Regions from separate parts of the Halobacillus sp. genome, predicted to be linked through region 2. Evidence: riboswitches for the same ligand, from Rfam matches in the RefSeq annotation. Region 2 holds a riboswitch; the other holds the start of a gene.
What was found. Region 2 has a riboswitch for FMN ahead of WAM07_RS16125 (ECF transporter S component). Riboswitches for the same ligand answer to the same signal wherever they lie in the genome.

Region 1: linked by a shared signal. The riboswitch ahead of ribD (bifunctional diaminohydroxyphosphoribosylaminopyrimidine deaminase/5-amino-6-(5-phosphoribosylamino)uracil reductase RibD) and the one ahead of WAM07_RS16125 (ECF transporter S component) in region 2 are both predicted to bind FMN.

What each region holds. Positions count from the first base shown of each region.
Region 1 is NZ_JBAPTY010000266.1:319-5,730, reverse strand. It holds gene WAM07_RS11250 (hypothetical protein) at 1-1,542, shown strand, start outside; FMN riboswitch at 1,962-2,111, shown strand; gene ribD (bifunctional diaminohydroxyphosphoribosylaminopyrimidine deaminase/5-amino-6-(5-phosphoribosylamino)uracil reductase RibD) at 2,245-3,360, shown strand; gene ribE (riboflavin synthase) at 3,341-3,991, shown strand; gene WAM07_RS11235 (bifunctional 3,4-dihydroxy-2-butanone-4-phosphate synthase/GTP cyclohydrolase II) at 4,008-5,201, shown strand; gene ribE (6,7-dimethyl-8-ribityllumazine synthase) at 5,218-5,412, shown strand, end outside.
Region 2 is NZ_JBAPTY010000384.1:21,671-30,448, reverse strand. It holds partial or broken gene WAM07_RS16160 (S-Ena type endospore appendage) at 1-83, shown strand, start outside; gene WAM07_RS16155 (hypothetical protein) at 1,785-2,012, opposite strand; gene WAM07_RS16150 (N-acetylmuramoyl-L-alanine amidase) at 3,767-4,540, shown strand; gene WAM07_RS16145 (Spo0E family sporulation regulatory protein-aspartic acid phosphatase) at 4,803-4,973, opposite strand; gene WAM07_RS16140 (IS3 family transposase) at 5,155-5,250, shown strand; gene WAM07_RS16135 (collagen-like protein) at 5,406-5,978, shown strand; gene WAM07_RS16130 (YolD-like family protein) at 6,343-6,480, shown strand; FMN riboswitch at 6,656-6,804, shown strand; gene WAM07_RS16125 (ECF transporter S component) at 6,971-7,570, shown strand; gene WAM07_RS16120 (hypothetical protein) at 7,620-7,988, opposite strand; gene WAM07_RS16115 (hotdog fold thioesterase) at 8,006-8,401, opposite strand; gene WAM07_RS16110 (1,4-dihydroxy-2-naphthoate polyprenyltransferase) at 8,488-8,778, opposite strand, start outside.

The DNA.
Region 1 (5,412 bases), on a different contig from region 2:
CCTGAAGAGAAAAAACAGGAAGCAAGGAACCTATTAAAAAAGAACAGAATCTATTCTCCTCAAAAGAAAGCAGAAGAACTCCGTCCAGTTATTGCTTCACCACCAGAGGTATTTGATCAAGAGATAAAGGAAGTTTCTGAGCATGAAAAGATGTCTGAAAGAAAAATAAAAAGTAAAAAGAATAAAGCAGACAGTGCTGCGGAAATGAGAAAACGTCTTTCCTCAAACCGAAGAGAATATTTTAACAACCTGAAGAAAACCATGGCTTTGAATGATCATGAAACCGCTCCGCCAATGCAAGAGGATCTAGCTGCACGTTCAAATGAAAATGAGTTTGGCTGGAGGGGGAAGATGGATCCAGTAAAAAAGGAATCTATTGGTCATAATGATCAAAGCGGTTCGTTCTTAAAAGAATTTATTTCAATGTTAGGTGAATCATCATCAATGGAAATAAGTGCTCAGTCATTTGAGCATAGAGATCCACAGCAGGAAACTACCTTTGGAGAAGATTACTCCATGTTAAAGGATATTGTTTCATCGATTGAGAATGAGTCTTCCAATGAATACGTGAGTTTTAAAAACCATTATGTATCTCAAATGGAAAGCAGCCAGTCAGCGGAGATGCACCATAATGTAGACCAGGATTCAGACAATAATCCTTCCCATATAAGTGAGCAGGACCTCTATAGAGAAATTTCTTACATGCTCACAGAGTCTTCATCAGAAAGTTCTCGTGGAATTGAAGAATTAGATTTAGAATCTTCTTCGTCCTTGGAGCAGGAATTATCATTTTCCACGGATGAATATGAGGAAGATCCAATCGTTTATTTAACAGATATCCTGCCACTGTCAAATGGATTTTCGGATATTCTAAAGCGCGAATTCTGCCCTCCCTTTCTGACCACAAAACTAAAAGAAATGGATACTTTACCAGAAAACCGTCTGCAGGAAGTTTCGTCAAAAGAAAATGAACACACGATCGCACAGGTTGATTCAATAGTTGCGGAAAAAAAGCAACCTCTTTTAATTAAGGTGCCTGTAGTGCTTGCCAGGCTGAACGTTGATATCCACATCCTCGAATCTTTGAATCTTTCGGATGACATCTTTGAAATTCTAAACTTAGACTGTAATCTGCAGTCTGTAAAAACTCATGTGCTTCCACACTCATCTACAGTGTTCCTAAGTGGAATACTTGCGGTTGATATTCATTATGTAAGTGACTCTCATAAACGTACCGTCCGGATTTTAAAACAACCAATTGCCTGGGATAAAGTAGTGAAAGTAGACTGGCTGAAACTACCCATGCTTTCCAAAATGGAAAGAGAAACGTACTCATTTATTTCTGATAATGGGAACGAGTCAACTCATTATGAATACGATCAAGATTATGTGAGTCCAATCAAAGATCAATTGCAAAACAGTTATTTTGTGTGGCATACAGATAGTACCGGGGGGCATGGCGCTCATAAACGATCTTTACAGGGAAGTGCACAAATAAGGATCGATCTATTACAGGAGCAATACATTCCTATATTTTTATAATCATTTTGTTAGCACAACTTAAGAGGAGCTTCTATTAAGAAGCTCCTCTTTTTTAAATAGCTGTATTTCACCAATTATGTAGAAGTGAAGAACTTAGCGTGGCAAGGATTAGATACTTGATCTTCAAAGAGAATCTTAAAGAAGGTCATCGGCTAAGTTTTCATTTCACGGATAAACGTTGAGAGGGCATGAAACGAAGTATCTGTCTCTATATACGGCAAGTACCTGACCTCCCATTTTCTTTTATTATTCACACATGAATGGTTAACATACAGACGAATGGGGAGAAGAAAGACGTTTATATCTGCCATTAGCGGACGGCTCAACTCATGGTTAAATGGGTGAGGTTCAAGAAATAAACCTAAAGAATTGCGAGTTTGCGTCATTTCATATATATTTATAGTAATACAAAAGAATACAGAGTCCTTCGGGGTCGGGTGAAAATCCCAGCCGGCGGTGATGAACAATTGTTCTAAGCCCGCGACGGGGAAGAAGTGTAAAGCACTCTTCCTCCTGATTTGGTGAAACACCAAAGCCGACAGTTACAGTCTGGATGGGAGAAGGATGTGGAGCATGCCAAGGTACCAGAGAAGTAGACTCGTACCGTTTATTTGGCGTATGCAAATCAAAAGTAATATAAACCCTGGGGAAGTATGTCTTCTTCAGGGTTTATTTTTTTATTCATCGTAAGGAGGCGGGAACATGAGCCGTGATGAACGATATATGAAGACAGCGATTCAGATGGCGGGCGAAACAGTAGGTCAAACCAGCCCCAATCCATCTGTTGGAGCAGTAATTATCAAAGATAATGAATTGGTAGGACTGGGCGTACACGTGAAGGCTGGAGAAGCTCATGCAGAGGTTCATGCTCTCCAGATGGCCGGAGAAAAAGCGAAGGGTGCAGAAATCTATGTAACACTTGAACCTTGCAGCCACTACGGTAAAACCCCTCCTTGTGCCAAAGCGATCATCGATGCCGGGATTAAGAGGGTGGTTATAGCATCCCATGACCCTAACCCAGAGGTTTCAGGAAAAGGTATAAATATGATGAGGGAAGCCGGCATTGAAGTTGAAACCAATGTTTTAACTGAAGAGGCGGATCAGCTCAATAAGGATTTCTTTCACTTTATCCAGACAGGGGAACCCTATGTACGCTTGAAAGCGGCCATGAGTTTAGACGGAAAAATTGCAACAACCACAGGCGAAAGTCAGTGGATTACAGGAAAAGAAGCACGGGAAGACGGGCATACCTATCGTCATTTATCGGATGCCATCCTTGTGGGAATTCAGACAGTCCTGTTGGATGATCCTAAATTGACCACAAGAATAGAAGGAAAAGGAAGAAATCCGATTCGTGTGGTTTTCGATTCCAAGCTCAGGATTCCATTGTCTTCTAATCTTATTCAAAATCAGGAAGCTCCGACCTGGATTTTTACCGGTAAGCATGCCTCAAAGAATACGGTCCAAAAACTTCAGGATCTTGACCATATTAGAGTTATTCAACAGGATGTAGACCAGATAGACATCCATCAGGCTCTGCAGTACTTAGGAGAACAAAAAATGACTTCTTTACTAGTAGAGGGCGGAGGAACCATTGCTGATGCTTTTGTTCGAGCTGGAAAAGTAGAAGAAACCATCACCTATATCGCCCCTAAACTGATTGGAGGAAAAGACGCATCTTCTCCAGTAGCAGGAAAGGGGATCAGCGAATTGAAAAACGCACCTGATTATCAGGTAGTATCCCATGAACAAATAGGGGAGGATATAAAAATTGTGTCTGTAAGAAGGAGGGAAATCAATGTTTACAGGGATTATTGAAGAGATCGGCTCTTTACATTCTATTAAAAGTAAAACCGAGTCTCTGGAACTTAGTATATCTGCGGAGAAAGTGCTATCTGACGTGAAGTTAGGAGACAGCATTTCAATCAATGGCGTCTGCTTAACTGTAACCAGCTATACAGACCGTTCCGTAGAATTTGATATTATGCCTGAAACTTATAGAGCTACGAATCTAAGTGAATTAAAGCAGGGGAGCCCCGTGAATCTTGAACGGGCTATGGCTGCTGGAGGCAGATTCGGTGGTCATCTCGTATCCGGTCATATTGACGGAACGGGGACTATTGTTTCAAAAAAATCTGAATCAAACGCGGTATATTATGAAATCGAGATGTCGGAAGAACTTATTCATTATTTTGTGTATAAAGGTTCAATTGCGGTAGATGGTACGTCTCTAACCGTATTTGGGGTAGAAGGCAGCCGCGTGACGATTTCCCTGATTCCTCATACGATGGAACATACCGTCCTGGGGCAAAAGGAAAACGGAGATCGCGTGAATATAGAATGTGACATGATTGGTAAGTATGTTGCCCATTTTTTAAAGGGAGATCACTCAGAGCAGCCGAAATCGACAATGACCAAACAGTTTTTGTCTGATAACGGTTTTGCCTAGAAAAGAAGGTGAAGTAATGTTTGATACAATTGAAAAAGCCATAGAAAGATTGAAGCAGGGGAAATTGGTAATTGTCTGTGATGACGAGGACCGTGAAAACGAAGGGGATCTTGTCGGGATTGCTGAATACGCAAGTACGGAGATGATCAACTTTATGATCAAGCATGGACGTGGACTGGTATGCGCACCGGTTACCAGTGGTTTGGCCGATCATCTGGAACTGATGCCGATGGTGGATCAAAATTCGGATCCTAACCAGACAGCCTTTACAGTGAGTATTGATCATAAGGATACGACAACCGGCATCTCGGCTGATGAGCGGGCTCTTACCATTAGGGAAATGCTGAACCCTCAAGCGACAGCCGCAGACTTTCAAAAGCCCGGGCATATTTTCCCGCTGATTGCTAAAGAAGGAGGCGTGCTGCGCCGAGCCGGTCATACGGAAGCTTCCGTAGATTTAGCGGAGCTCTCAGGAGCGAGGCCTGCTGGAGTAATCTGTGAAATTATTAAAGATGATGGTACGATGGCGAGAGTTCCTGATTTACGCGAAATGGCCGATGAATTCGATATTCCAATGATTACGATTGCCGATTTAATTCAATATCGGTATCGAATTGAAAATCATGTGAATAAAGAAGTAGAAGTTGCTTTACCGACGGAATATGGGGACTTCAGGGCGATTGCTTACACGAACGATATTGACTATAAAGAACATATTGCTTTAGTTAAAGGAGAAATTGATCCTGAGACACCAACATTGGTCCGTGTTCATTCAGAATGTCTGACGGGCGACGTATTTGGCTCTTACCGTTGTGACTGCGGTCCGCAGCTTCATAATGCGTTGAGGCAGATTTCTGAGAATGGAAGCGGCGTCCTGTTATATATGCGGCAGGAAGGCAGAGGCATTGGTCTTGTGAATAAGCTGCGAGCGTATAAGCTTCAAGAGCAGGGGCTTGATACTGTAGAGGCTAATGAAAAATTGGGATTTGGCCCTGATTTGCGTGATTATGGGGTGGGAGCTCAAATCTTAAGAGATTTAGGTATCTCAAAACTTAATCTGCTTACCAATAATCCTAAAAAGATTTCCGGACTTAGAGGGTACAATCTTGAAGTAGTGGAACGTGTACCCATTGAGATGAAGTCCCGGAAGGAAAATGAACTTTATTTGAAAACTAAAAAGTCTAAAATGGGACATATGTTTCATTTATAAAAAGGAGCGGAATAAGATGGTTAAGACATATGAAGGAAATTTAGTAGGAACTGGTTTGAAAGTTGGTATTGTGGTAGGAAGGTTCAATGATTTTATTACGAGTAAGCTGTATGAGGGAGCTTTGGATGCTCTAAAACGCCATGGAGTGGATATGAACGGAGTGGAAACAGCTCATGTACCGGGAGCATTTGAGATTCCTCTTGTAGCCTCT
Region 2 (8,778 bases):
ATACCACATTGGAGATTAAGGGAATTAATTGTTCACCTCGTCCTGTGATTTCAGATATAGATTGTAATAAAATCCATTCCTAATAAGGGGGGAGGCTGCCATTGCCTATTCACCCCTTCTTGTTTATTCACTAAGAAAAATTCTGTATACTCGCAACTTTACATAGAGAGAGAGCTATAAAAGCATTGTTGTCCTGTAATTTTACAATACCCTCTCCTGTTTCTAAGATTTGCGTATTTGTTAAATTATTAAATGCGGATCCCAGGGCATCTACATCTGCTGTAGTAATCCCATTAAAAAAATCTCGTAATGGCCTCTCACAGCAATCGCACTTTCCTTCGCTTGAAAGAGGGGGTGGTAATAAGAGAACATTCCGTACTTGAGCATTTTGCACACCTACAACCAAGCATATAGGTAGAGCAATAGTATTAGCTCCTTGTCGGATAGTGACAATATAATCATTAACAGCTAATATGGTAGCACTTGGGTAAGTCCCTGAACTTGTATCTGTCGTACCGATCCTGACCACTCGGCCAATCAACTGCTCTAACACATATTGCATAGGTTCCACGCAGCAGTCGCAAATGCTGGAACTACTAGAGTCGGGACAGCATCCACAATCTCTGAAATCACACATTTCCACAACTTCCTTCTTTCTTAATATTTTGCTGAAGTAAACAGAACGTCATTTGATCAAACGTGATTATACTGGTGGTTCAAGTACATCGTAATGTAGACCGATACATTATTTTCATCCATAGATCACCGAAAGCAGAAGGGTTTGGTCTGAATAACAAAGATTATACACACTTATTGCATCCAACACGGTAATCGATCATGTAATTTAACGCGGTATCAGTAAAGTTTCCGCGGAACCGCCTCGCTTGGTGACGCGCACTTCTAATATGCTGTAACACCCTTGATCATAATAAACGCTTACGGTCATCTCTTTTTTATTCCTATTCTATTAGATGTTAGAAACATAAAGATTGCCTGGACTAATGTAGTGGTGATAGAGAGGTTTTCGTCCATTTTATACTACGGAGATTGTTCAAATAAAAAGAGCAGAAGACATAGCCTCTGCTTTTAAACTCCAGGCGGTTCCAATACATCATAATGGAGATCAATACAATACTTCTCTCGACAGACGGCTAGTTCATGAGGTACAAAAAACATCGACAGCTACTATGTTCTATATCGTTATAGTCCGTGTATTAAGGAGAGCTACAATCATATCTACAGACCACTACAGTTTCCCATAAATTTCTTCACCACTTCTTCACTCAATAGTATGGTAATGGGGAAGGTGTCCTGTTTTATCCGAAATTAACCGTCAACAGCCTTCGTATTTATTTAAAGTATTACAACAGAATAAAAAGTCCTTCGGGTTGGGATGATTGATAACCTTAAGGCTCTTTTTTTATGTCTTTTAACCTTAGTGATGAAGGCATTGTTAATGGGGCAATTTCTAGGAACTCCCACTTGTTGCTCGAATTGCCTTCAGTAGTCCATTCTCATAATCTTTCCTAAGTAGTTACCTGGTGAAGATTGTTTTAGGGTCGCGAATTCATGAAAGCATGGTCGCATTTCTGACTGGATATTGACTGGATGCTTATTATTTATACGTATATCCTATTTGACTTTATACTAATAATGTAAAGTTGGAATACCAATTATATAGTGTTTTTAACTCTTATCTTCTTTTATTTATTAAATACAGTGAATGGGGGGGCAAGATGTAAATAAGCAAGGTTTAGAAGTTAACTAAGTTAGTAATTCAAATTTTATTTACTGACTGTTATGAGAATGGGATGATTTTTGGATGATAACCAAATATTTTCTTTATAGGTGAAATATAAACCACGTTTAGTCGCGATGTCCTCTAAATAATCAGTCTCAAGGAACATTACATATGACAGTTTACCTGAAAAGATATTAGTAAGTATAAACAAGTAATATTCTACTAGTTCTTTATCTGAAAAGTTTTCATAGGGGGAGTTATTCCTTTCCATTTATATGCTCCTTTAGGTTGTTTAACCCAATGTACCATAAAAAATGCAGAAATATAAATGATAATGAAAATACACCCATAAATTTTAATGATTTATATAGTGAGAATTTTATTTATCCCCTATAAATTGAGTTAGAGGTTTTTTAGAAAGGATTAAATTTAAGAAGCACATACTAATCAAGAAACTCGGCATAACTATAAAACCCCAAATGGGGCAGATTTGGGGCAGAATTTTATTATTATTGCCCTATTTATATTTGAAGAGGTTGTAATTAATCCTAGCAGAAGTTGATTTAATAGGTTTTAACCAAACATCATTTACATGTATCACACGTACCCCAAAAGCCTTCTAAGCTGTATGTTGTTTAGTGACTGGTTTAAGGCGGTACTTTAGACTGGATATTGGTATTTTATTATTAATTCTGGAAAATCATTCAAGAGTTTATCCAAAGATTGCGGAACAGCTAACAATTGGGGGTGAGGACTTCGATATACATTCGATGCATCTCTTCTCAAAGGTTCTCAATTTTTCTTTCTAAATCTTTAATACAGATAATAACATCCCCACCAATAGTTCAATACCTTATTGAAGGGGCGTCCTTAATCTTGTCAATATATTAATAAGTATTACACAATACTTCTGCTGCATTTTCCGGTTACAATTCCGCACAGAATTCCCAAAACTTCATAGAATGTTAATACATAAATCTGGATTCAAAGAATCCCTAACCCCACTCTCGCTAAGTGGGGTTATTTTTTTAAGTTCTATTTCTACATATTTCCATGTTATCTGAGTTAATTGCAATTGATATAGACACAGTTTGAGAACTAGAGGAACCTCAAGACTTCTTTAACCCATAATTTGCTGACTTGGGAAAATAAACATGAAGGAAAAATTGTATATGTTCAATTAAAAGTGAGTGGAATTATTGTTGGATGGAAATTCTGTATTTAGATAGGAAATGGACGGCCATTAAAAGGAAAATGTAATACTCCAAATTCACCACAAGTTTATTCTTTGATAAAGAAAAATGATTTAATTATTTGAAATTCTTTCATTTGGTAACAAATATAAAAACCTCTCTACCGAGTCTTCAACAAACGAAGCAGGAGTGTTGAAGACTTAGCTGCAAGGTGAAATAAGGAAAAAGTTGGTTTACTCACTATGTTAGAAAGGGGCATACATTAAGGTACATCAGTACATTCTCCAATAAACGTAATCGGATTTATGTTGGCAGTGAATGGGGTGGAAAATGTATTGCCTTGGAAGTCGTTTGCGTTCACGGTCCATACAGCTAACCCTCCTGAAACCCCGCGAGTGATAGTTACTTAATAATTGGATTATTATGGACTGCAGGTTTGGTTTTCCAATACAAATCAAACCGTTAGTACCTGTACTCACTTTTGAAAGTGAGGCTAGAAAAGTCACAGTCTAATTAAAGCCTTTTTTGAAGCCCTTAAGGGTGTCCCCTGATACAGAAGTAATGGCTGTTGTCACTAGTTTAACTAGTCTAACTGTATAAAAATACCAAATGGGTAGAATCGCCTGTTCAAGTGAATGTACTATTTTTTTATTTAAACAGTTAAATGTGAGATTACTAATTTTAGACTATACTAATGCAACGCTAGTGACCAAAGTACATAATATCTTTTTAAATAGGTGAAAGATATAGTTTATACGTCCACTCCATTTAAATCTTTGCGCATTTAATATAAGGGGTTATAAAATAACCAAACTTATAAGGAGTGGTAATAGTGCCTAGATTGATAGCGCTAGATGATGGACATGGAATAGATACTCCTGGAAAACGAACACCTTTCATACCAGAAATCGGGATGTCAATTCATGAGAACGAATTTAACCGTGCGGTCGTCAATTTTTTGAAAATAGAACTCGAACGATGCGGCTTTGATACACTACTAGTGGCGCCTACAGACGTAGATACATCTCTACAACAGAGAACAGACTTAGCCAATAGTAGAAATGCCGATGCTTATATCTCTGTGCATTACAATGCTTTTGATGGAACATTTAGTGGAGAAGATGCTAGTGGTATAGAGATCTTTGTATATAATGGAGACTTAAATAATGAATCTGGGAAGTTGGCTAATGCGGTTGCTAAATATCTTCGAGAAGGCACTGTTCAAAATTTTCGTGGAGTAAAAGAAGAAAATTTCCATGTGCTAAGAGAAACCAATATGATCGCCATTTTAACCGAGAACGGCTTCATGGATAATAAAAGAGAAGCTCTGCTCATGATCGATAGGGCTTTTCAAATGGAAGTAGCCGTTGAACACGCGAAGGGGATCTGTGAATATTTTAACGTAGCTTACGTTCCAGCACCCGTTCCTGGTGGTACAGGATTTAACGATGTACCTAATGATCTATACTCGGCAACAGCCATTAAAAGAGCTAAGGATCTCGGTTTGCTTGATGGTTATCCTAATGGTAATTTTGGTCCTAATGATAGCTTGAAGCGTGGAGACTTTGCACTTGTGTTAATGAGATTATATGACTTGCTAAAGTAACTAAAATTAAAAATGGTTTTTAAAATATTTAAGCTATCTACGCCTTATCTTCAATTAAAGATAGGGCGTGGTTTATTAAAAATAGAAATAACAGTAACAGTAACAAAAATGTTTGTGAAAAAATTCTTTTTTTATGTAGAATTTTTGTTTTTAATTGGTTGGTATAAAACGGAAAAAAAGGTTTTGTTTTCTAATACTTATTAAACCGTCAAGGCCTGTACCTCGCTCTAAGTTTGGGGGCTTAATGTTGGTTTCCCTCACTTTACCAGTGTGAGGGTTTTTCTTTGCGCAGCTTTTCCAATTTGTTTAGTAAGCAATCCAGTTGTTGAGAAATAATTAAAACATCTAGAAAATCTACATTATTCATATAAGCGCAATACATCTTTTCTCTCGTTTCTTCAATTTGCTCTTCTAATCGCTTCTTATCGGACATTATACACCTCTCAAAATCTACAAAGAACTAATCTCCTATATAGGTTTAGATAAATTATACTATGTAGAATATTTTTGAAAATGGACATTTCATCCTCAGTTTCAATGGTCCAAAATGGAAATATGCTTAGTTGATATGTAGGTTTTTCAAATCCGCTGGAGCATAAGCTACGTATAAGGGGATTAAAACAGAGTTTATTTGTGGAGAAACATTTGAAACTCTAGAAGATTTGATTAAAGCTTTATTTGACGATGTCCATTGGTACAATAATATCTAAATTCATGCCCAATGGGTTATCATCTCTCAGTGGCTTATCGAAAAAAGTACCTAAGGTTCCTATATTATTGCGCTTTATTTAGATTGTAGTCAATCGTGAAAAGTCCAGTCAGATTTATTACTATTGCATATGCTGGGTTATATGTAGTGGAGGTGATGAATTTGAAGGTAAAAAAATACTGTGGTTTTTGTCCTATTTATCATCGGAAATCAACTAAATGTGACTGCCCTCCGGGTCCAGCAGGTCCAACAGGACCGCAGGGTGAAACAGGGGCTACGGGCCCTCAAGGTCCTGCAGGTGGGGTGTTGGATTTCGCTGATTTCTTTGCTCTTATGCCGCCGGATAATGCTGATACGGTAGCTGTAGGTACTGATGTAAGCTTTCCTCAGGATGGTCCTAGTAGTCCTGGTACAGGAATAACCCGCGATAATGATTCTGAATTTAATTTAGCAGACATTGGGATCTATCAGGTGCTGTTTCAGGTAAGTGTAACGGAGCCCGGCCAGCTTATACTGACTCTAAATGGAGCAGACTTAGCGTACACAGTAGTGGGGCGAGCGACGGGAACGTCTCAAATTATTGGAATGGCGCTCGTGGAAACAACTGTAATTAATTCAACGTTAACGGTGCGGAATCCAGCAGGAAACGCAACTGCATTAACAATCACACCATTGGCAGGAGGAACGCGTCCAGTTTCCGCGCATCTTGTGATAACTAGATATCAATAGTCAGTAACTTAAAAAATCTCTAGTGTTGAAGAGCAGCTCTGTACTAATAATTTAATTAAATCTCGTTAACATTTGAGATGCTATTACAAAATTGTAATGGCGTTTTTTTTTTGAGAAATTATGTTGAGGGTATGGTACTGTTTGGAATAAATAGAACTAAGCGTTAGGGTGGAGTATCGGAATACTTAATGAAATGTCATGTTGACTTCTGCAATGAGCATGATGTTAATACGGTTATTTTTGTGCAGTGAAATGCTACAGGAAGCCCTAATGTCAGTGGAGCATGCGCATTCTATTATTACACGAACTCTACTGGTGAGTAATGGTCCTAGAGATCAGGGGTGCTATAAAGCGGACATTATTAATGTTGCCGGAGCATGTGGAGGAAATCCAGAAGCTCAGGAGAGAAGATGAGCAAGTGGAGATAGCCGATCTTGATGAACAGAAGCTGGAAGAAATCGAGTTTGCTCTACAACGACTAAGAGCGACGACCTACCAGTAGAGATCAAACATCGTAACGGATTTGATTATGGCTTATGTTGTTGACGAATTGTTGACGAAACTCGTCAACAACGATCAAAATTAATCCTAATCAAACCAAAAGAGATCCGATTTGAAACTTAGGAGTTGCGATTTCATAGGGTTTTGTATAGAATAAACATACAATAACATATCGATTCCATCTTCGGGGCAGGGTGCAATTCCCGACCGACGGTGATGAGCGTTTTTACGCTCTTAGTCCGTGACCCGTTTGGCTTCGTGCTAAACGGTGGACCTGGTGCAAATCCGGGACCGACAGTTACAGTCTGGATGGGAGAAGATGACGAACGAAGCAGGTAGAAGTGTATCTATTTCTACCCACTGTTTCCTATGGACAATTACTCCACCCTAAAGCCCCTTTATGTATGCTTTAGGGTTTTTATTATGGAAATAGGAGTGCGTTCACCTTCATCTGGGATGTGAATCGATGAAAAAGATGAAGGAGGAGATCGATGATGAATCCTTATACAGGTCAATCGTCAAATTTGCTTAAATTAATTATACTAGCTCTAATGGGAAGTATTTCTATGGTTTTAATGCTGCTTAATTTTCCACTGCCTATACTTCCTCAATATTTAAAAGTTGACTTCAGTGAGATACCTGCACTGATTGCTGCTATTCTTTTTACTCCCTTAGCCGGCGTCATCGTAGAAGGGTTAAAGAATACACTTTACCTCATCTACACAGGGGCTGCTGATCCAGTAGGGGTAGTAGCTAATTTTGCGGCAGGTGTCCTGTTTGTGGTCCCGGCAGCCATGATCTATCACAAGTTCAAATCCACAAAATCATTAGTATCCGGCATAGTGGCCAGTTCTATTATCATGGCAGCCGGAATGAGTGTGCTTAACTACTTTCTCATTCTACCTGCGTATAGTTGGTTTATGGGATGGGAAACAATGAGTGCAAATGTTAAATGGATTACTATTTTAGCGGGAATTCTCCCGTTCAATGCGATTAAAGGAATTATTATCGGGGCTTTGTTTGTTCCATTATTCATTAAGTTAAAGCCGTGGATTGAGCAGAAGAGCGTTCGATCTTCCAAAGCCGCGTGAATAATAAAAAGCTGTCCAGCTTAGCTGGACAGCTTTTTATTATTCAATATTATTCATCTTCCAGTTCATCCACTCGATAGCGGGCTGTCGGCATAGCTTCTAAACGTTCTACGGGGATAGGTTCACCTGATTTCTCACTCAATCCATAACGGTCTTCTTCCATTCGCTGCAAAGCATCGTTGACTTCCATTAATTTCTCACGGGATTTTTCATAAAATGTCTGTTCTTTTTCCCGTTCGAACTGATCAGTTCCTAAGTTCCCCGGGTGATCGGCTACGCTTGAAATCTCTCCAGTGTCATCATTTTCGTAGTCGTTTTTCAATCGATCATCTTTATATTCCTCGAGCTCTTTTTCTGCTTCTTCTTTCATTTCTAAAAGCTGCTGTTTAAACGATTCTTTTTGTTTCTCTGTTAACATGTGAAATCGGCCCCTTTTCAATTATTTTTTACAGGTACTACTCCAATGGTACACCTGGATATCGAAATCGTTTCTTGTTCTTCATTCAGGATCTTAACTTCCCATACCATTGTATTTCGCCCAATATGAATTGGCGTTGCCTTACCGATGACATGCCCCTTGCGAATACTCTTAATGTGATTGGCATTAATTTCGATCCCGAAAATCTGCTGTTTCTCTTCATCCACATTTAAGTATGCGCCTATACTGGCAGCACTTTCCGCTAAAGCTACGCTTGCACCGCCGTGAAGAAAGCCCATAGGCTGATGAGTGCGGTGATCCACAGGCATGCGTATCTGAACATAATGAGCTTGAGCATGTTCAATTTCCATACCTAAGGTTTCCATTAGAGTGTTTTTTATTAATTTTTCCATTAGATATCCATCCTTTACCTCATATTTCCCGTTGCTTCAGGAGTCAAACCTATAGAAAAAAGGATGGCTGTAAGCCATCCTTTTAGTTATCCGAGAGGGATCGAAATTTCCAATAGCATAGAAATACCCAAAAGGACTCCATACATCGTGTTGGTTTTTGCAGTGGCTACCATGGCCGGCATCATTTCAAGAGGTTGTGATTTTCCTTTAAACCCTTGAATAGCCTGGTAACCTTTCGCTACACTGAATAGGGTAATAAATGACCAATAGGGTAAAATGCTAAAGATAATTAACGCGATCGTTAGTCCATAGGCGATTAGAAAAAGGACAGTTAAAAAGCGAATCGATCCTTTATGACCAAATAGTATAGCTAATGT